Regions from separate parts of the Diaphorobacter sp. LI3 genome, predicted to be linked through region 1. Evidence: predicted binding sites of a transcription regulator. Region 1 holds the regulator's gene; each other region holds the start of a gene.
The links. Region 1 encodes FNR, which switches genes on or off when oxygen is low (the NO sensors DNR and NnrR bind a similar motif). Its sites were predicted from a motif close to TTGATNNNNATCAA; they were not measured.
Positions count from the first base shown of each region.

Region 2: MRB47_RS08880 (cation-transporting P-type ATPase) is a predicted target of FNR. The motif match lies at 4,762-4,775, and genes of this name have one in related genera.
Region 3: MRB47_RS02790 (type IV pili methyl-accepting chemotaxis transducer N-terminal domain-containing protein) is a predicted target of FNR. The motif match lies at 2,580-2,593, and genes of this name have one in related genera.

Region 1 covers NZ_CP094346.1:3,365,231-3,371,782, reverse strand. Annotated here, with positions in the region: gene ccoO (cytochrome-c oxidase, cbb3-type subunit II) at 1-405, shown strand, start outside; gene MRB47_RS15760 (cbb3-type cytochrome oxidase subunit 3) at 420-557, shown strand; gene ccoP (cytochrome-c oxidase, cbb3-type subunit III) at 587-1,501, shown strand; gene ccoG (cytochrome c oxidase accessory protein CcoG) at 1,586-3,028, shown strand; gene MRB47_RS15745 (FixH family protein) at 3,090-3,368, shown strand; gene MRB47_RS15740 (hypothetical protein) at 3,445-3,732, shown strand; gene fnr (fumarate/nitrate reduction transcriptional regulator Fnr) at 3,774-4,517, opposite strand; gene hemN (oxygen-independent coproporphyrinogen III oxidase) at 4,689-6,071, shown strand; gene MRB47_RS15725 (sulfite exporter TauE/SafE family protein) at 6,075-6,552, shown strand, end outside.
Region 2 covers NZ_CP094346.1:1,905,746-1,912,297, forward strand. Annotated here, with positions in the region: gene MRB47_RS08865 (Lon protease family protein) at 1-51, opposite strand, end outside; gene hemH (ferrochelatase) at 48-1,106, opposite strand; gene MRB47_RS08875 (HAD family hydrolase) at 1,146-1,838, shown strand; gene MRB47_RS08880 (cation-transporting P-type ATPase) at 1,851-4,589, opposite strand; gene MRB47_RS08885 (alpha/beta fold hydrolase) at 4,935-5,756, opposite strand; gene MRB47_RS08890 (O-acetylhomoserine aminocarboxypropyltransferase) at 5,756-6,552, opposite strand, start outside.
Region 3 covers NZ_CP094346.1:586,286-592,837, forward strand. Annotated here, with positions in the region: gene MRB47_RS02785 (adenosylcobalamin-dependent ribonucleoside-diphosphate reductase) at 15-2,456, shown strand; gene MRB47_RS02790 (type IV pili methyl-accepting chemotaxis transducer N-terminal domain-containing protein) at 2,627-4,543, shown strand; gene MRB47_RS02795 (response regulator) at 4,540-5,211, shown strand; gene MRB47_RS02800 (MFS transporter) at 5,357-6,552, shown strand, end outside.

The DNA.
Region 1 (6,552 bases):
AACTGCCACTCGCAGATGATCCGTCCGTTCCGTGCGGAAACCCTGCGTTATGGCCACTACTCGGTGGCTGGCGAGTTCGTCTACGACCATCCCTTCCAATGGGGTAGCAAGCGCACTGGGCCCGACCTGCATCGCGTGGGTGGAAAGTACAGCGATGAATGGCATCGCATTCACCTGAACAATCCGCGCGACGTGGTGCCCGAATCCAATATGCCCGCCTATCCCTGGCTGGAAAAGAACCAGATCGATCCTTCCGTCGTCGCTCCTCGCATGAAGGCATTGCGCACGGTCGGCGTCCCGTATACGGATGAGGAGATCGCCAGCGCCGCCGAGCAGGTCAAGGGCAAGACAGAGATGGATGCCGTGGTGGCCTATCTCCAGGTTTTGGGCCGTGCGCTCAAGTAATCGAGGAACTGGTCATGGACATCACCACCATGCGTATCGTGGCCACGCTGGCGTCGCTGGCGTGTTTCGTGGGCATCTGGTTCTGGGCCTTCATGCGCCGCAACCGGGCCCGGTTCGAGGAGGCAGCACAGTTGCCCTTCGCCGAGGACTGAAGAAGTCTCCACAAGAAAAGAGATAACCCATGAGCGATTTCACGAGTAACTTCTGGTCCTTCTACGTGGCCGGAATCACCATCATCGGTATCGTGGCCTGCGGCTTGCTGCTGTGGATCACGTCCCGCAAGAAGGTCGAGGCTACGGCCGACAACACCACCGGTCACGTCTGGGACGAAGACCTGACGGAAATGAACAACCCCATGCCCCGTTGGTGGATGTGGCTGTTCATCATCACGCTGGTATTCGGTGCTGGCTATCTGGCTGCCTATCCCGGATTGGGGACCTTTAAGGGTAAGTTGGGCTGGACGCAGCTGGGCGAGTACCAAGCCGAAGTGGACAAGGCTAACGCAGAGTTGCAGCCCCTGTATGCGCGGTTCGAGGCCATGCAGCCCCAAGAGATGGCGGCCGACACAGCGGCCATGGCAATTGGTGAGCGTCTGTTCATGAACAACTGCGCGCAGTGTCATGGTTCCGATGCCCGCGGCAGCAAGGGCTTCCCCAACCTGGCCGACGGTGACTGGCTGCACGGCGGTGCGCCTGATCAGATCCAGAAGACCATCCACGATGGGCGCATTGGCGTCATGCCTCCCATGGCGGCCGCCGTGGGCTCGCCGGAAGATGTGCGCAACCTCGCCCACTATGTCCTGAGCCTGTCGGGAAGCCCGCATGACTCCCTGAAGGCGTCTCTGGGCAAGTCGAAGTTCACTGCGTGCGCTGCATGCCACGGGATGGACGGCAAAGGCAATGTGGCCCTGGGTGCCCCTAATCTGACGGATGACATCTGGCTGCATGGCTGGGGCGAAGCTGCCATCACCGCTATGATCAACAATGGCAAGACCAACGAGATGCCTGCCCAAACGGGCAAGTTGACCGATGCACAGATCAAGGTGTTGACGGCATACGTCTGGGGTTTGTCCAATAAGGCCGGCGCCCCGCGCTGATGCTCCCTGTGCGGCCGGCTCCCCGTCGAGGGGCGCCGGCCGTTTTGCGTTTTGGAAGTTGCACTTCCTTTTTGAGATTCCACCATGAAGCCAGCCGAAGGTCAGCCCCGTAAGGTGATTCCTATCACGCCAGTGGGGGCCGAAAGTTCGCAGACCGAGGTCATTTCGCTCTATGAGGCGCAAAAGAAAATTTATCCACGCTCGATAAGTGGAGTGTTCGCCCGTTGGCGTTGGGCGATGGTGTTTCTGACACAGCTGGTTTTCTATGGCCTGCCATGGCTGGAGTGGGGCCAGCGCCAAATGGTGCTCTTTGACCTCGGAGCACGCCGTTTCTATATTTTTGGTTTGGTGCTTTACCCGCAGGACTTCATTTATCTGACGGGTTTGCTGATTATTTCCGCGCTGTCGCTTTTTCTGTTTACCGCAGTGGCGGGACGCCTGTGGTGCGGCTTCTCCTGTCCCCAGACCGTATACACGGAAATGTTCATGTGGATCGAGCACAAAGTCGAAGGCGACCGCAGTGCCCGTATGCGCCTGGACAATGGTCCGTGGACATTTGAGAAGATCTGGAAAAAAACTGTCAAGCAAGCCATTTGGATTGCGGTCGCGTTCTGGACCGGCTTCACCTTCGTGGGCTATTTCGTTCCGATTCGCGAGCTGGGGGAAGAGTTGCTGGCCCTGCAAGGAGGGTGGCAGATATTCTGGGTGATCTTCTATGGGTTGGCCACGTACGGCAACGCAGGATTCCTGCGCGAGCAGGTGTGCAAATACATGTGCCCTTATGCGCGTTTCCAAAGCGCAATGTTCGACAGGGACACGCTGGTCGTCTCTTACGATCCCGAGCGCGGCGAGCCTCGCGGGCCCCGTAACAAGACCGTAGATCACAAAGCTGCGGGACTGGGTGACTGCATCGATTGCACGCTGTGTGTCCAGGTCTGCCCAACGGGTATCGATATTCGCAACGGACTGCAATACGAATGCATTGGTTGCGGTCTCTGCGTGGACGCTTGCAATACCGTGATGGATAAGATGAAGTATCCGCGCGGGCTGATTCGCTTCTCGACGCAGAACGGCGTCAAGAACCACTGGACCCAATCGCAAATGCTCAAACGCGTGCTGCGACCCCGTGTGTTGTTCTATTCAGCGGTGCTGGTGGTGTTGTGCATTGGCATGCTGGCCAGCTTGGTGGTACGCACCCCGTTGAAGGTGGACATCGTGCGCGACCGCGCTGCGCTCTCGCGCATCGTGGCGGGAGGCAAGCTGGAAAATATCTACCGGCTGCAGATCATGAACGCCACGGAGGGGGCGCAGCGCTACACCATCAGCGCCCACGGTATGGAAGGGCTGGAAGTGGCGTCCGAGACCGCAATTGACATTGGACCGGCGGAATCGCGATGGGTGGTTGTCCGTCTTCAAATTCCGTATGGCTCAGCATCTCCTGGATCGCATACGGTGTATTTCGATATTCAAGCGCAGGGTGATAAAGCCCAAGTGGCAGAGAAATCCGTGTTCCTTGTACCCCGCTGAAGGCGGTCGTGGAATGCAAATGAACAAGCTGTGCTCATAAACGAGCGAGGAGTTGGTATAAATGTCGAGTAATTCCCCCATGAATCTGGAAGACGCAGGAAAGCCTTGGTGGACGTTTGGCCATGTCTGGCTTGTCATCGCGGGGCCGGTGATTGTCATCATTGCGGGCTTCGTGACCCTCTGGCTGGCCGTGAGCCAACCCGACCCCGTCATCGCGGAAGACTATTACCAACGGGGCTTGAACATCAACGAGACCCTGAAGGAGTCTGGGGGCGACATGACGCCTGCCATGAAGGGGCGCAACCATGCAGCTACTCCGCTGGAGGATCAACCGCGCTGACCGGCAGGGCGAGTCCTCTTTGCATGCCGGAGAACAGATGCTAGGCTGTCAACTACACTTGCTAGGAGATGGGCGAATGTGGATGCAACGATTGATGTGGATCGCGTGGCCGGCCTTTTTGATGGCGGGCGTCATGGAAATGGTAGTGTTCGCCTTCGTGGATCCAGAAGCGCTGCAGTGGTTTGATCAACCCCTGCATCTCTCGCGCGAAGGTGTGTATACCATCGCCTTCTTCACGTTCTGGGTCGTACTCATGGCTTCCAGCGCATTGACGACGCTGTTGTCACTCTCGCCCTTTGAGTTGAATCGCTGCCCCGTGCCCAAAGGGGCGCGGCCGGCTGATTGCGCCAAATACGTTTCCTGATCTTTCCGCCGATCAGTTATGAATGAACAAAAAACCGAGGCTTAATGGCAGGCTTGCTGGCTGTTGACAATGCGCTTCAGCGCATCGGTATCGACGATGCGCACATGGCGCTGTTTTACTTCCACAATACCTTCTTCCACGAACTTGGAAAACGTGCGGCTGACGGTTTCCAGTTTCAATCCCAGGTAGCTGCCGATCTCTTCGCGTGTCATGCGCAGCACCAATTCGGATTGTGAGAAACCCCGGGCATGCAAGCGTTGTACGAGATTCAACAGGAATGCGGCAAGGCGTTCCTCGGCACGCATACTCCCCAGCAACAGCATGACCCCATGCTCACGAACAATCTCGCGGCTCATGATCTTGTGCACATGGTGCTGTAGTGCCGTTACTTCGCGCGACAACTCTTCAATACGGTCGAAGGGCATGACGCATACTTCGGCGTCTTCAAGCGCCACCGCATCGCAAGTGTGGCGGTCGCTCACGATGCCATCCAGGCCGATGATCTCGCCCGCCATTTGAAAACCCGTCACTTGATCGCGACCGTCTTCGGTGGCGACACAGGTCTTGAAGAATCCGGTGCGGATGGCAAAAAGGGATGTGAAGGGTTCACCGTTCCGGAAAAGCGTGCCGCCACGCTTGATCTTGCGTCGTACAGCAACAATGTCATCGATGCGCTTGAGTTGCTGGTCGTCCAGACCCACGGGCATGCACAGCTCACGCAGATTGCAGTTTGAGCAGGCAACTTTGATGGTCTGGAGATTCGTATGCATGGGAACCCTGTTCATGGCTTGAGCTTACCTCTGAACGGCTGGGAGACATGGAATGCCGTAGGCCGTTGGACGACTTTGAGCCGAAGTCAAATTGTCGCCACAAGGACCTTATGGGCGCTTGATCAACGTCAAGGACTCATGGGGGACTCTACGGCACAGTGATATGAAAGTGCAAGGAATCCCGTCATGACCGTTGTTACAACAGAGCTCCTGCGTCGTTTTGACGTCCCAGGGCCGCGCTACACCTCTTATCCGACTGCTGATCGTTTTGTCGAGGCTTTTGGCGAGCGGGAATACATCCTTGCGCTGCAGCAGCGTCGCGTGGGTTCGGTAGCCAAGGCGATGCCTTTGTCGCTTTATGTCCACATCCCGTTTTGTGAATCGCTGTGCTATTACTGCGCGTGTAACAAGATCATTACCCGGCATCCAGAGCGGGCAGAGGTCTACTTGCGTTACCTCAGCCGTGAGATCGACCTGCATACGGCGCACTGCGGTGTGGGTCAGCATGTGAGCCAGCTGCATTTCGGCGGAGGCACGCCTACTTTTCTGACGGATGACGGTTTGCGCGAACTGATGGGCATGCTGAGGCGCAGTTTCGTCCTCGTTCCGGGGGGGGAGTACTCCATAGAAGTGGACCCCCGGACCGTGGATGAAGCGCGGCTGGGATTGTTGGCGGAGCTGGGTTTCAATCGCCTGAGCTTTGGCGTGCAGGATTTCGACCCTGAAGTACAAAAGGCCGTGCACCGCATTCAGCCTGCCGAAAAGGTGTTCGCGTTGGTCGATGCGGCTCGGAAGCTCGGGTTTGAATCGGTGAACGTGGATTTGATCTACGGGCTGCCGCGCCAGACACCGGAGTCGTTTGATCGCACCTTGGAGCAGGTAGCCGAGTTGCGGCCAGACCGGATCGCGCTGTATGCGTACGCTCACTTGCCAGAACGCTTCAAATCGCAGCGACGCATCATCACGGCCGAGTTGCCCATGGCTTCGGCCAAGGTGTCCATGTTGGCCCGGTCACTTGATGTGTTCCAGGAAGCCGGCTACGTCTACGTGGGCATGGACCATTTCGCTCTGCCAGACGATGCGCTGGCGGTGGCCAAGCGGCAAGGCAGGCTGCACCGCAACTTCCAAGGCTATAGCACGCAGCCCGATTGCGACCTGATTGGTCTGGGTGTTTCTGCCATCGGGCGCGTGGGCGCTACTTACAGCCAAAATGTGAAAACGCTGGACGAGTATTACGACTGCATTAACCAGGGGCATTTGCCTGTGGTGCGCGGGCTGGCGTTGACCAAGGACGACTTAGTGCGCCGCGCAGTCATCATGGCGTTGATGTGCCAAGGTGAATTGCTGTTTGAGCCGTTGGAACAGTCCTGGCTGATTGATTTCCGCAGTTATTTCGATGCGGAATTACAGCAACTGCAAGAAATGGCGGCTCAGGGCTTGGTGAAAATCAGCGATGAGGGCGTTGAAGTCACGCCCATGGGGTGGTATTTCGTGCGCGGCGTGGCCATGGTGTTCGACAAGTATCTACAGGCTGACCGCAACCGCGCTCGCTTTTCCCGGATTATTTGACCCATGCTGTGGGCGCTGGCCACGACGGCCTTCCTGATGGGGCTGATGGGAGGGGCACACTGTTTGGCGATGTGTTCTGTTCCCTGCGCGGCGCTTACGGGGCTGGGTGGCACGCCGGACGCCACCCAAACCATTCAATGGGCGTCCCGTCGCGGAATCTTCCAACGGGTAGCGCAGTTTCACGTGGGGCGCCTGATCGGTTACGGCGCCGCAGGGGCGGTGGTTGCGCTGGCCATGGAGCAACTCGCATGGCTGGGGCAAAGCACCTCGGCATTGCGCCCCCTTTGGACGCTGATGCACGTGCTCATCCTCGCGTGGGGCGGGATGATGATGGTGCAAGCGCAGCAGCCCTTGTGGGTTGAGCGGGCGGGGCGTGCTGCCTGGGCGAAGGTCAAGCCCTTGGTCTCTCGGCCTGGCGGGCTCCTGACCGCGGGTGTGGCCTGGGCGCTCCTGCCATGCGGCCTTCTGTATACCGCACTGT
Region 2 (6,552 bases), 1.5 Mb from region 1:
GATGCTCAGGCGCAGCTGGCCGGGTGCGAGTGCCGTGCAGGGCGCGCTCATGGCTGGCTCCAGCCCGCCAGGTGCTGTTGTGCAATGCGGCTCAAGGCGGTGATCCAGGCGGGGTTGTCGTTCAGGCAGGGGATGTAGCGGAAGTCCTGGCCGCCTGCGTGCAGGAAGGCCTCGCGTGCCTCCTGGTTGATCTCCTCCAGCGTTTCCAGGCAGTCGCTGGTGAAGCCTGGGCACATCACGTCCACGCGGCGCGTGCCGCCCTGTGCCAGCGCTACCAGCGAGGGTTCGGTGTAGGGCTCCAGCCAGCGGGCCTTGCCAAAGCGCGACTGGAAGGTCAGCAGGTACCGGTCTTCGCCCAGCCCCAGCGCCTGCGCGAGCAGCCGGGCCGTGTTGCGGCATTGCTCCGCGTAGGGGTCGCCCAATCGCACATTGCGTTCGGGAATGCCGTGAAAACTCATCACCAGCTTGTCCGCCGGGCCGCCCTCGCGCTGCCAGTGCGCGCGCACCGACTGGGCCAGCGCGGCAATGTAGTCCGGGTGGTCGTGGTAGTCGTTCACGAAGCGCAGTTCGGGAAAGCAACGCGAGCGGCGCACCCACGCGGCCACGTCGTCGAACACGCTGGCGGTGGTCGTGGCCGAGTACTGCGGGTACAGCGGCAGCACCAGCACGCGGCGCACGCCGGCGTCCTGCAGCACCTGCAGCTGCGCTCCAATGGCCGGTTGACCGTAGCGCATGGCGGGCAATACCCGCACCGGCTGGCCGGCCTCGCCCAGCCAGCCGCGCAGCATCACCGCCTGCTTGGCCGTCCATACGGCGAGCGGGGAGCCTTCTTCCGTCCAGATGCTGGCGTACTTGGCGGCCGACTTGGCCGGCCGCGTGCGCAGGATGATCCCGTACAGCAGAGGCAGCCACAGCGCCCGCGGAATTTCCACCACCCGCGGGTCGCCCAGGAACTGCGCCAGATAGCGGCGCAGCGCCGGTGCGGTGGGGGCGTCTGGCGTGCCCAGGTTGCACAGCAGAATGGCGGTGCTTTCGCGTGCTGCGGCGGTCTGGATCAAAGAGGCTGAGGCCGTCTGGGCGGCATGGTGAGAAGGCGAGGCGGGCATGCGGTGATTGTGGCAAATGCCGGGCGGTATGCTCGGGCCATGCTCGATATTTCCCGCATCCGCGCCATCACTCTTGACCTGGATGACACCCTATGGCCTATCTGGCCCACCATTGCGCGGGCTGAGAAGGTGCTGATCGAGTGGCTGCTCACGGTGGCGCCCGGCGCCTCGGCGCTGCTGGCGTCGCCCGACAGGTCCCGCATGCTCCGTGCGCAGGTGGCGTCCGCCCATGCGCACCTATCGCACGACCTGACGGTGCTGCGCCGCGAGACCATCCGCGCAGCGCTGCGCCAGGCGGGCGAGGACGAGTCGCTCACGGACCAGGGGTTCGACGTGTTCTTCGCCGAGCGCCAGCGGGTGGAGCTGTTTGACGATGCGATAGCGGTGCTGGAATTCCTCTCGGCGCGCCACCCGGTGGTGGCGCTGTCCAATGGCAATGCGGACCTGCAGGCCATCGGCATCGGACGGTACTTTCGCGCCAGCATCAGCGCCCGTGAGTTCGGGATTGCCAAGCCCGACCCCCGCATCTTCCACGAGGCGGCGCGGGTGCTGGACCTGCCGCCCGCGGCCGTGCTGCACATAGGCGACGATGCCACGCTGGATGCGCATGGCGCGCTGGGCGCCGGCATGCAGGCGGCCTGGCTCAATCGGGGCGATGCGGCGTGGCCGCACGCGGTGGCGCCCCCTGCCACCGTGCGCGACCTGGCCGCGCTGTGCCGTCTGCTGGGGTAGGCGTGGTCCGTGTCAGCGATGGGCGCGGCGTGCGCGCCAGCGCCGCAGAGCCGCCTTCTCCAGTTCGGCCAGCGTGAAGACGGCCAGCCCGGCCAGCAGGACGCGCGACCATTCCTGCACAGACAGGTCCGTGGAGCCGAACACGGCCTGCATCCAGGGTAGGTGCACGAAGCCCAGTTGCAGCAGCGCACAGAGGGCGATGGTCAGGGGCACCTTGGGATTGCCCAGCAGGCCCTCGCGCGACAGCACGCTGCGCTCGATGTGCCGGCTGTTGAGCAGGTAGAACATCTCCATCACCACCACCGCGCTGACAGCCATGGTGCGCGCGGTTTCGATCGCAGCGCCGTTGGACAGCTCCCACAGGAACAGCCCGAGCGAAGCCGCCGCCATGCAAACCGCCACCATGAGCACACGCCACGCGAACAGGCCGGACAGCAGCTTTTCCTGCGGAGGCCGGGGAGGGCGGCGCATGACGTCGTTCTCCGCAGGCTCGAATGCCAGCGCCACGCCCAGCGTGCTGGACGTGACCAGATTGATCCACAGCACCTGCGCCGCGGTGAGCGGCAGCAGCAGGCCGAATGCGATGGCGGCAAACACGATCAGCGCCTCGCCCCCATTGGTGGGCAGCATGAACAGGATGAACTTGCGCACGTTGTCGTAGATGCCCCGGCCCTCGCGCACCGCATGGCCCAGCGTGGCGAAGTTGTCGTCGGTCAGCACCATGGCGGCCGCGTCCTTGGCGGCCTCGGTACCGTTCCTGCCCATCGCGACTCCCACGTCGGCGCGCTTGAGTGCGGGCGCGTCGTTCACGCCGTCGCCTGTCATGGCCACGACTTCACCGCGGGACTGCAGGGCTTGCACCAGGCGCAGCTTGTGTTCGGGACTGGCACGGGCGAACACGTCCACGCTGGCCACCACGTCGCGCAAGGCGGCGTCGTCCAGCAGCTCGATCTCGGCGCCCGTGAGTGCGGGGCGGCCCAGGCCGATGCCCAGCTGCGCGCCAATCGCACGTGCGGTTTCGCCGTGGTCGCCGGTGATCATCTTCACGCGTACGCCCGCGGCCTGGCATTCGGCCACCGCGGCCACGGCCTCGGGGCGCGGCGGGTCCATGCTGCCCAGCAGCCCGAGCAGCGTGAAGCCGCCCTCCATGTCGGCGAACTGCAGCGCGTGCTGCTGCGCCGGCACGCGCTTGATGGCGATCGCCAGCACGCGCAGCGCCCGCGCCGCGCAGTCGTTGGCTGCGCGGCGCCAGTAGTCGTGCTGCAGCGGGGCATCGGTGCCCGCGCCATCGGCGGGCCACTGGCGCTGTGCGTTGCACATGTCCAGCACACGCTCGGGGGCTCCTTTCACCAGGATCACCGCATGCCCCGCGTGGTCGTGGTGCAACGTGGCCATGAAGCGGTGCTCGGACTCGAACGGTATGGCGTCGATGCGTGGCTGGCGGGCATGCAGCGCCGTTGCGTCCAGCCCCGCCTTGAGCGCCAGGGTGACGAGCGCGCCCTCCGTCGGGTCGCCCGTCAGGCTCCAGCCCTGGGGACCGTCGTGCAGCGTGGCGTCGTTGCACAGCAGCGCCACCTGGGCCACGGACTGCAGGGCAGGGTGTTCTTGCGCAGTGATGGGCACGCCACCGATGAGGAAGCCCCCCTGCGGCGCATAGCCGCTGCCGGTCACCTCTATGACATGGTCGGCGGTCACCACGCGCTGCACGGTCATCTCGTTGCACGTGAGGGTGCCGGTCTTGTCGGAGCAGATCACCGTGACAGCCCCCAGCGTTTCCACCGCCGGCAGGTGGCGGATGATGGCGTTGTGCTGCGCCATGCGCCGCACGCCCATGGCCAGGGTGATGGTCATGATGGCGGGCAGCCCCTCGGGGATCGCCGAGGCCGCCAGCGCCACGGCCATCATGAACATGTCCGCGGGTGCCTGAGCGCGCCAGAGCACGCCGATGGCGAACGTGGCGAGCACGAACAGCCCGATGGCCAGCGCCAGCCAGCGGCTGAACTGCGCGATCTGCCGCAGCAGCGGCGTGGTGCTCGCCTGCACCTGGGCCAATAGCGTGCTGATGCGCCCCAGTTCACTGTTCGTGCCCGTGGCCACCACGGTGCCCAAAGCGGTGCCCGCGGCCACCAGCGTGCCGGAGTAGAGCATGCTGCGGCGGTCGCCCAAAGCGGCGTCGGCTGCCACGGCGGTTTCGTCCTTGTCGCAGGGCACGGACTCGCCCGTCAGCACGGCCTCGTCGGCGCGCAGGCTGCGGGCCGTAAGGATGCGCAGGTCCGCGGGCACCTTGTCGCCGGACGCGAGGATGACGATGTCGCCCGGCACGAGCTGGTCGGCGTCCACCAGTTGGCGCTCTCCCCCGCGCAGCACCGTGGCCTGGTGCGAGAGCATGTGGCGTATCGCGTCCAGCGCCGACTCGGCCTTGCCCTCCTGCAAGAAACCGATGATCGCGTTGACGATCACGGCCCCCAATAGCACCCCGGTGTCGATCCAGTGCGCCAGTGCCGCGGTGACCGTCGCGGCAGCGAGCATCACGTAGATCAGCACGTTGTGGAATTGCTGCAGCAGGCGCAGCCAGGCCGGTCGGCGCGGCGGCGCGGGCAGGCGGTTGGGGCCGAAGCGTGCCAGGCGCCGCGCCACCTCGGCATGCGCCAGGCCGTGGCGGTCGTCGGTTTGCAGCCGTCGCAGCGCTTCGCCAGCGGACAGCGCATGCCACGGGGTGCCGCGGGCATCGGTGGTTGGGGGCAGGTGCATGCAGGGCGGGCGCCGGACGACGCGACTGGTCGGGTGAACCCAGTCTAGGTCCGCAGGCGCGGACCGTGCCAATGTCCCAGTGCCAGGCCGGGGAAAGTGGCCGCTATTGGCCTTCGATTGCTATTTAAACAATAGCTGACTGCGCTTGCCGCTTGGTCGTTTGATGCTGTTTTTGATATGCATCACGCGGCCGGTAAATGGTCGCCGCAGGCAAGCAGGGGCCAGTGCTTTGCATGTGGCAGGGGAAGTCACATCCCCCTCTGCCGAGGCGGCGCCGTCCGTTCCATCGGGCAGGGGAGCGGTGCAGGGGATGCCCTGCACCGCCGGCCCTGCCGTGCAACGATCTCAGGCGGAGATGCGTCTTGCCAGGAAGTCGCGGATGGCGAACAGCGTTGCGTCCGGTGCTTCGGTCATCTGGTGGTGGCCCACCGGCAGATGGACGATCTGCACGTCCTTGCCCGCGGATCGCGCGGCCTGGATCAACCCCTGCGCGGCCTTGGGCGCGGTCATCTGGTCTTGCGTGCCCAAGGCAAACAGCACGGGGCACTGCACCGCTGCGATGGCCTGCTCGCCATGGGAGTAGCTGTCGCAGGCGACGAAGCCGCGGTGGAACACATTGACCTGCGGGTTGCTGCGCAGCACCTTGCGGCCCAGCGCCATGCCCGCGCCGTACACCCAGAAGCCCGCGCCTGAGGGGGGTGCGAGGGTGCTGCGCGAGAACACGTTGACCATGCGCAGCGCTTGCTCGGGGTGGGTCTGCGATGCCTCGATGAGCGCGGGCGACACCTTCATCGGGTAGGCCGTACCGACCAGCACCAGATGGCTCACGCGCCCGCCCAGGCGTGCGGCGGCCTCCAGCGCGATCAACGAGCCCCAGCTATGGCCCACCAGCGCGGCGCGCTGGATGGACAGTGCGTCGAGCAGGGCGCCCACGAAGTCGGCCGCCTGCTCCACGCTCGCAGGGGCATCGCCCGCGCTTTTGCTGTGGCCGGGCAGGTCGACGGCCAGCACGTTCCAGCCATGGTTGGCCATGTAGCGGCTTTGCAGCGCCCAGACGCTGTGGTCGTTGAGCACGCCGTGGATGAACACCACGGTGGGCTTAGCGGCATCGAAGGGCTTGCCGCCGGAGTAGCAGTAGGTCTGTGCGCCGTTGACTTGCACGTACATCACGCACCTGCCTTTCCCGCTTGCTTCTCCGCAGCCTTGAGTGCTCGCTTGAGGTCGTCGATCAGGTCGTCGGCATCTTCCAGCCCGATCGACAGGCGGATCGTGCCCTGGCTGATGCCGCCCGCGGCGAGCGCTTCGTCGCTCATGCGGAAGTGCGTGGTGGAGGCGGGGTGGATCACCAGGCTGCGGCAGTCACCCACATTGGCCAGGTGGCTGAAGAGCTTGAGCGTCTCGATGAACGTCTTGCCCTGCTCGCGGTTGCCCTTGAGGTCGAAGCTGAACACCGAGCCCGCGCCGCGCGGCAGCAGGCGCTGCGCGAGCTGGTGGCTGGGGTGGGACTCGAGCAGCGGGTGGCCCACGCGCTCGACGAATGGGTGGCTGGCCAGGAACTGCACCACCTTCTCGGTATTGCGCATGTGGCGTTCCATGCGCAGCGGCAGGGTCTCGATGCCCTGCAGGATCAGCCAGGCGGTGTGCGGGCTCATGCAGGCGCCGAAGTCGCGCAGGCCCTCGCGGCGCGCGCGCAGCAGGAAGGCGCCCACGGTGCTCTCCTCGGTGAATACCATGTTGTGAAAGCCGTCGTAGGGCTGGGTCAGCTCGGGGAAGCGGCCGGAGCCTTCCCAGTCGAAGCTGCCGCCATCGACCACGACGCCGCCGATCACCGTGCCATGGCCTGAGAGGAACTTGGTGGCCGAGTGGTACACCAGGTCCGCGCCATGCTCGAAGGGCTTGATGAGCCACGGCGAGGTGAGGGTGGAGTCCACCAGCAGGGGCACGCCGGCTTCATGCGCAATGT
Region 3 (6,552 bases), 1.4 Mb from region 1:
TTCGGAGCCCCTCCATGCAGCGTGAAATCACCGACCTTGCCCCCGCCCTGTCTACACAACCCATCAGCATGGATGTGCTGAAGGAGAAATACTTCAAAGACGGCGAGAGCGATGTCGAGGATCTGTTCCGCCGCGTGGCGCGGGCGTTGGCCTCGGTCGAGCGCGAGGACATGCGCCAGGCCCTGGAGGCGCGCTTCCTGGACAACCTGCGTGCCGGCGCCATCGGGGCGGGGCGCATCATGAGCGCTGCCGGCACCGACATCCAGGCCACCCTCATCAACTGCTTCGTGCAGCCCGTGGGCGACTGCATCCAGGGCGTGGACGACGCGGGCTACCCCGGCATCTACGAGGCCCTGCGCGAGGCCGCCGAGACCATGCGCCGCGGCGGCGGCGTGGGCTACGACTTCTCGCGCATCCGCCCGCGCGGCGCGCTGGTGAAGGGCACGGCCTCCATGGCCTCGGGCCCCTGCAGTTACATCAACGTCTTCGACCAGTCCTGCTCCACGGTGGAGAGTGCGGGCGCGCGCCGCGGCGCGCAGATGGGCGTGCTGCGCATCGACCACCCGGACGTGCTGGACTTCATCACCGCCAAGCGTACGCCGGGCCGCTGGAACAATTTCAATGTGTCCGTGGGCGTGCCCGATGCCTTCATGGAAGCGGTGGAGCAGGACCGTGATTGGGAGCTGGTGCATGGCGCCGCGCCCGGTGCGGAGCTGCAGGCCCAGGGCGCACACCAGCGCGCCGACGGCCAGTGGGTGTACCGCACGGTGCGCGCGCGCGAATTGTGGGACACGATCATGAAGTCGGCTTACGACTTCGCTGAGCCCGGCATCCTGTTCCTGGACCAGATCAACACCGACAACAACCTGCACTACACCGAGACCATCCAGGCGACCAACCCGTGTGGCGAGCAGCCGCTGCCGCCCTACGGCTGCTGCGACCTGGGTCCGATCATCCTCACACGCTTCGTGCGCAACCCGTTCGGCCTGCATGGCGAGGCGTCGTTCGACTTCGATGCCTTCGAGCAGGCCGTGGCCACCCAGGTGCGCGCGCTGGACAACGTGCTGGACGTGACCTTCTGGCCTCTGCCGCAGCAGCAGGCCGAGTCGGCCGCCAAGCGCCGCATCGGCGTGGGCTTCACCGGCATGGGCAACACCCTCGCCATGCTGTGCAAGCGCTACGACCGCCAGGAAGGGCGCGACATGGCGGTACAGATCGCCGAGCGCATGCGCAACGCGGCCTACCGCGCGTCGGTGGAACTGGCGAAGGAAAAGGGCGCATTCCCCAAGTTCGATGCCGATGGCTACCTGGCCAAGGGCACCTTCGCCAGCCGCCTGCCCGCGGACATCCAGAAGGCCATCCGCAAGCACGGCATCCGCAACAGCCACCTGCTGTCCATCGCGCCCACGGGCACGGTGAGTCTGGCCTTTGCCGACAACGCCTCCAACGGCATCGAGCCGCCGTTCTCCTGGAGCTACACGCGCCGCAAGCGCGAGGCCGACGGCAGCAAGAGCGAGTACGTGGTGGAGGACTACGCCTGGCGTCTGTACAAGACGCTGGGCGGCGACGTGAACCATCTGCCTGCGTACTTCGTGAGCGCCATGGACATGGCGGCCGCCGACCACGTGGCCATGATGGAGGCCGTGCAGCCCTTCGTGGACACGGCGATCTCCAAGACCGTGAACGTGCCCGAGGACTACCCCTACGCCGATTTCAAGGGCCTGTACATGCAGGCCTGGCACTCGGGCCTGAAGGGCCTGGCCACCTACCGGCCCAACAGCATCCTGGGCGCCGTGCTGGAAGTCACGCCCGCCGCAGCGCCGGCCCCCGCCGCCGCACCCGAGGCCGCGCCCGCCCCGGTGGTGGTGGACCCCATGCGCACCATGATCGAGAGCCGTCCCACGGGCGGCCTGTCGGCCGTGGCGGAGAAGCTGGAGTACTGGACGCAGGAAGGCCACAAGACGCTGTACCTGATCGTCTCCTTCCTGCCGGTGCCTGACGGACGCGGCGGCACGGTGGACCGCGCCATCGAGTTCTTCATGCCCGTGGGGCAGAGCGGCGAATCGCAGCAGTGGATCACCTCCAGCATGCGCCTGCTGTCGCTGGCCGCGCGCGGTGGCTTCCTGGAGCGCGCGCTGTCCGACATGCGCAAGGTGGCCTGGGACCGCGGCCCCGTGCGCCTGGGCACGCACCAGAAGGCCGACGGCACCCACGTGCCGCTGTGGCACGACTCCGAGGTGGGCGCCATCGCGTATGCCGTGCAGAACATCCTGGCCCAGCGCGCCATGCCGCAGCAGCAGGTGCTGCCGCTGGACGAGCCCACCGCAGCGCCCGCGACCGGCATGCCCCCGGCCATGGCCGGCAAGAAGTGCAACGAGTGCGGTGCCCACGCCGTGATCCGCAAGGATGGCTGCGACTACTGCACCCAGTGCGGCGCCCTGGGCAGCTGCGGCTGAGCAGACCGGAATGCCCTGGCAACGCCAGGGCGTTTACTATCAGTATGATAGCTATCCGCGCTTGATGGGAGGGCGCTAAAGCATGTTTTCGCTTGTATGCCGCGGCCGTAGGCTTGAGCAAACTTGACTTCCATCAAGACATTTCAAAGGCGTGTGCCTACACTGCCGCCATGCGCAACAAGTCCACGCTGTCCACCAAGCTGCTGGCCATGGGCACGGTGTTCCTGCTGGTGGCGCTGGCATCCATCGGCTTCACGCTGTGGGTGACCTGGAAGTTGGAAGGGGGCGCCGCTGCGGTGAACGAGGCGGGCCGCCTGCGCATGAACATGCTGCGCATGGTGCTGGCCCAGCAGAACGAGTCGCCCCAGGAATTCGCGCGGCTGGAAACGCGCTTCAACGAAGGGCTGGAGTTGCTGCGCACGGGTGACCCCGCCCGGCCGCTGTTCGTGCCCTGGAGCGATGACACGCGCGAGCGCTACGAACACATCCGGCGGCAGTGGCTGCTCATCGAAAACGACTGGAAAGCTGCCGCGCACTATGAAAGCAGCGCCGAGGCCGTGGCGCGTGCCGATGCCTTCGTGCTGGACCTGGACAGCTTTGTCGAGGCCATCGAGATCCAGATCGTGCGCCTCACGGCGGTGCTGCATCTGTTCCACCTGTTCATGGTGGCGTTGGCCATCGGCTCGGCTGTGGCCTTCATGGCGCTGAGCTACCTGCTCGTACTCAACCCCGTCACGCGGCTGCAACAGGCCCTGGCGCGGCTGCGCAAGGGCGACCTGGGCACGCGCCTGGAGGTGGAAGCCGACGACGAGTTCGGCCAGCTGACGGCGGGTTTCAACCTCATGGCCCATGCGCTGCAGACCTCGCACGAGGACCTGGAGCGCAAGGTACGCGAAAAGACCGCCACCATCGAAGTGCGCAACCAGCGCCTGGCGGCGTTGTATGCGGTGAGCGCCCTTGCGGCGGAGGCGGGGAGCCTGGAAGAGTTGACCCAGGGTTTCGTGCAGCAGATCCGCCGCGTGGCGGGGTGCGACGCGGCGGCCGTGCGCTGGTCGGACGAAGCCAACGAGCGCTACGTGCTGCTGGCCTCCGACGGGCTGCCCCAGTCGCTGGCGGAACACGAGCACTGCGTGGTCACCGGCGCCTGCGAATGCGGACAGGCGCAGGGCCAGGCGCGCATGCGTGTGATTCCGATCATGCCTGTCGGGGGGCTGCAGTTGCCGCATTGCCGGGAGGCCGGCTTCGAGACGGTGGTGAGTATCCCGGTGCAGATGCACCAGCGCCTGTTGGGCGAGGTGACGCTGCTGTTTCGCAGTCCGCTGGAGCTGTCGGCGGAGATGCGCGAGCTGCTGTCCACCATGGCGCACCATTTGGCCACTTCCATGGAAAGCCTGCGCGCCTCGGCGCTGGAGCGCGAGGCAGCGGTGGCGCAGGAGCGCAGCCTCATCGCGCGCGAATTGCACGACTCCATCGCGCAGTCGCTGGCCTTTCTCAAGATTCAGACCCAACTGCTGCGCGACGCGGTGGCGAAGGACAACACCGAGGCGCGTGACCGCAGCATGGCGGAGCTGGATACCGGTGTGCGCGAATGCTATGCCGACGTGCGTGAGCTGCTGGTGCACTTTCGCACGCGCACGCAGGACGAGGACATCGAAGCGGCGCTGCGCGCCACGCTCTCGAAGTTCGAACACCAGACCGGCGCGACCACGGCGCTGAGCATGGCGGGGCACGGCCTGCCGCTGGCGCAGGACGTGCAGATCCAGGTGCTGCACATCCTGCAGGAGGCCCTGTCCAACGTGCGCAAGCACGCCGATGCACACCGCGTGGAGCTGCGGGTGCAGCGCCACCCCCGCTGGCGCTTCGAGGTGCAAGACGATGGCCGCGGGTTCGACCCGGACAGCGTGCCACCCGATTCGCTGCATGTGGGCCTGGGCATCATGCGTGAACGCGCGCAGCGCATCGGTGCGCATCTGGAGCTGGTTTCGCGCCCCGGCGGCGGTGGCACCTGCGTTGTCCTGGAGCTGCCACCAACTACCCGCGAGGAGCCTGCGTTGCCCCTCTCCCTTGTTTCTTCCGCCGCCGCATGAATGCTCCCACCACGCTTTTCCTGATCGATGACCACACCTTGCTGCGCCGCGGACTGGTGGCGCTGCTGTCCCAGCAGCCGGACCTGCGCGTGGTGGGCGAGGCCGGGGACGCCGCGGAGGCACTGCGTCTGCTGCCTACGCTGCGCCCCGACGTGATTCTGTTGGACAACCACCTGCCCGGTGTGCGCGGCGTGGATGCCATCGCCGGACTGCGCGAGGCGTCGCAGGGCAGCCGCGTGTTGATGCTCACGGTGAGCGAGGATGGACAGGACCTGGCGGCCGCCTTGCGCAACGGCGCGCAGGGGTATCTGCTCAAGACCATTGACGGTGACCTGCTTGCGCAGGCGATACGGCGGGCCGCCCGCGGCGAGCCGGTGGTCAGCCCCGAAATGATGGGCAAGCTGGTAGCGGCGTTCCAGTCCCAGGGGGCGCCCACGCCCGAACTCCTGCCCGACGAGGCAGAGCCCGCGTCGGTGCTCTCGCCGCGCGAAGAAGACGTGTTGCGCGAGATTGCGCGCGGCCTCAGCAACAAGGAAATTGCACGTGCGCTCGACATTGCTGAGACCACGGTGAAGATCCATGTGCAGCACATTCTGCGCAAGCTGGGACTGTCCTCGCGCGTACAGGCGGCGGTCTACGCCTCGGACCGCCACCGCCTCACGGAATAACCCCGGAGCTTGGCATAGTTCTTTGGGAGTAGGGTGGCATAGGCCGCCCTCGTCCTTTTGCACCGCCCGCGATGTCCCAGCGAAGGATGTGCAGGCACGGCCAGTTGCGGGACCATTGCACCGTACCCAAGAGAGGACATCTGCAATGGCTCAACTGCCCCAGCGCGCCGCGCCGAGCGCCTCAACCGTCGGCGAAGATCCACGCCACACCCGCAAAGCCTGGTCAGTGCTCATCGTGAGCACGCTCGCCTTCACCGTCTGTTTCATGGTCTGGATGATGTTCGGCGTCATCGGGATCCCGATCAAGAAGATGCTGAACCTGAGCTCCACCCAGTTCGGCCTGCTCACGGCCATGCCCGTGCTCACGGGCTCGCTGGTGCGCGTGCCGCTGGGTATCTGGACCGACCGCTACGGCGGCCGCATCGTGATGGCGTTGCTCATGGCCGCCACCGTTCCCGCCATCTGGATGATGGGTTACGCCACCGAATACTGGCATTTCCTCGTGATCGGCCTGTTCGTCGGTTTGGCTGGCGGTTCGTTCTCGGTTGGCACGCCCTATGTGGCCCGGTGGTTCCCCAAGCATCGCCAGGGCACGGCCATGGGCGTGTATGGCGCGGGCAACTCGGGCGCGGCCGTGAACAAGTTCGTGGCGCCCGTGATCCTGGTGGCCTTCGGGTGGGCCGCCGTGCCGCATGTGTATGCCGCCATCATGCTCGGTACGCTGGTGCTGTTCTGGCTGTTCAGCCACAGCGACCCGGCACACCTGGTACCCAGCAACGTGTCCTTTGGCGAACAGCTCAAGGCACTGAAGGACCCCAAGGTGCTCAAGTACTGCCAGTACTACAGCATCGTGTTCGGTGGCTATGTGGCGCTTTCCCTGTGGATGGTGCAGTACTACGTCGGTGAGTACGGCCTTGACATCCGTGTGGCGGCGCTGCTGGCAGCCTGCTTCTCGCTGCCGGGCGGCGTGCTGCGCGCCATCGGTGGCGTGCTGTCCGACAAGTTCGGTGCGCACTCCGTGACCTGGTGGGTGATGTGGGTGAGCTGGATCTGCCTGTTCCTGCTGTCCTACCCGCAGACCGACTTCACCATCCAGACCGTCAACGGACCCATCACCCTGCACGTCGGCTTGAACGTATACATGTTCACCGCGCTGATGTTCGTCCTGGGCATCGCCTGGGCTTTCGGCAAGGCCAGCGTGTTCAAGTACATCAGCGACGACTACCCCAAGAACATCGGCGCCATCAGCGGCATCGTGGGCCTGGCGGGCGGCATGGGCGGCTTCATCCTGCCCATCCTGTTCGGCATGCTCATGGACTGGACGGGCATCCGCTCCAGTGC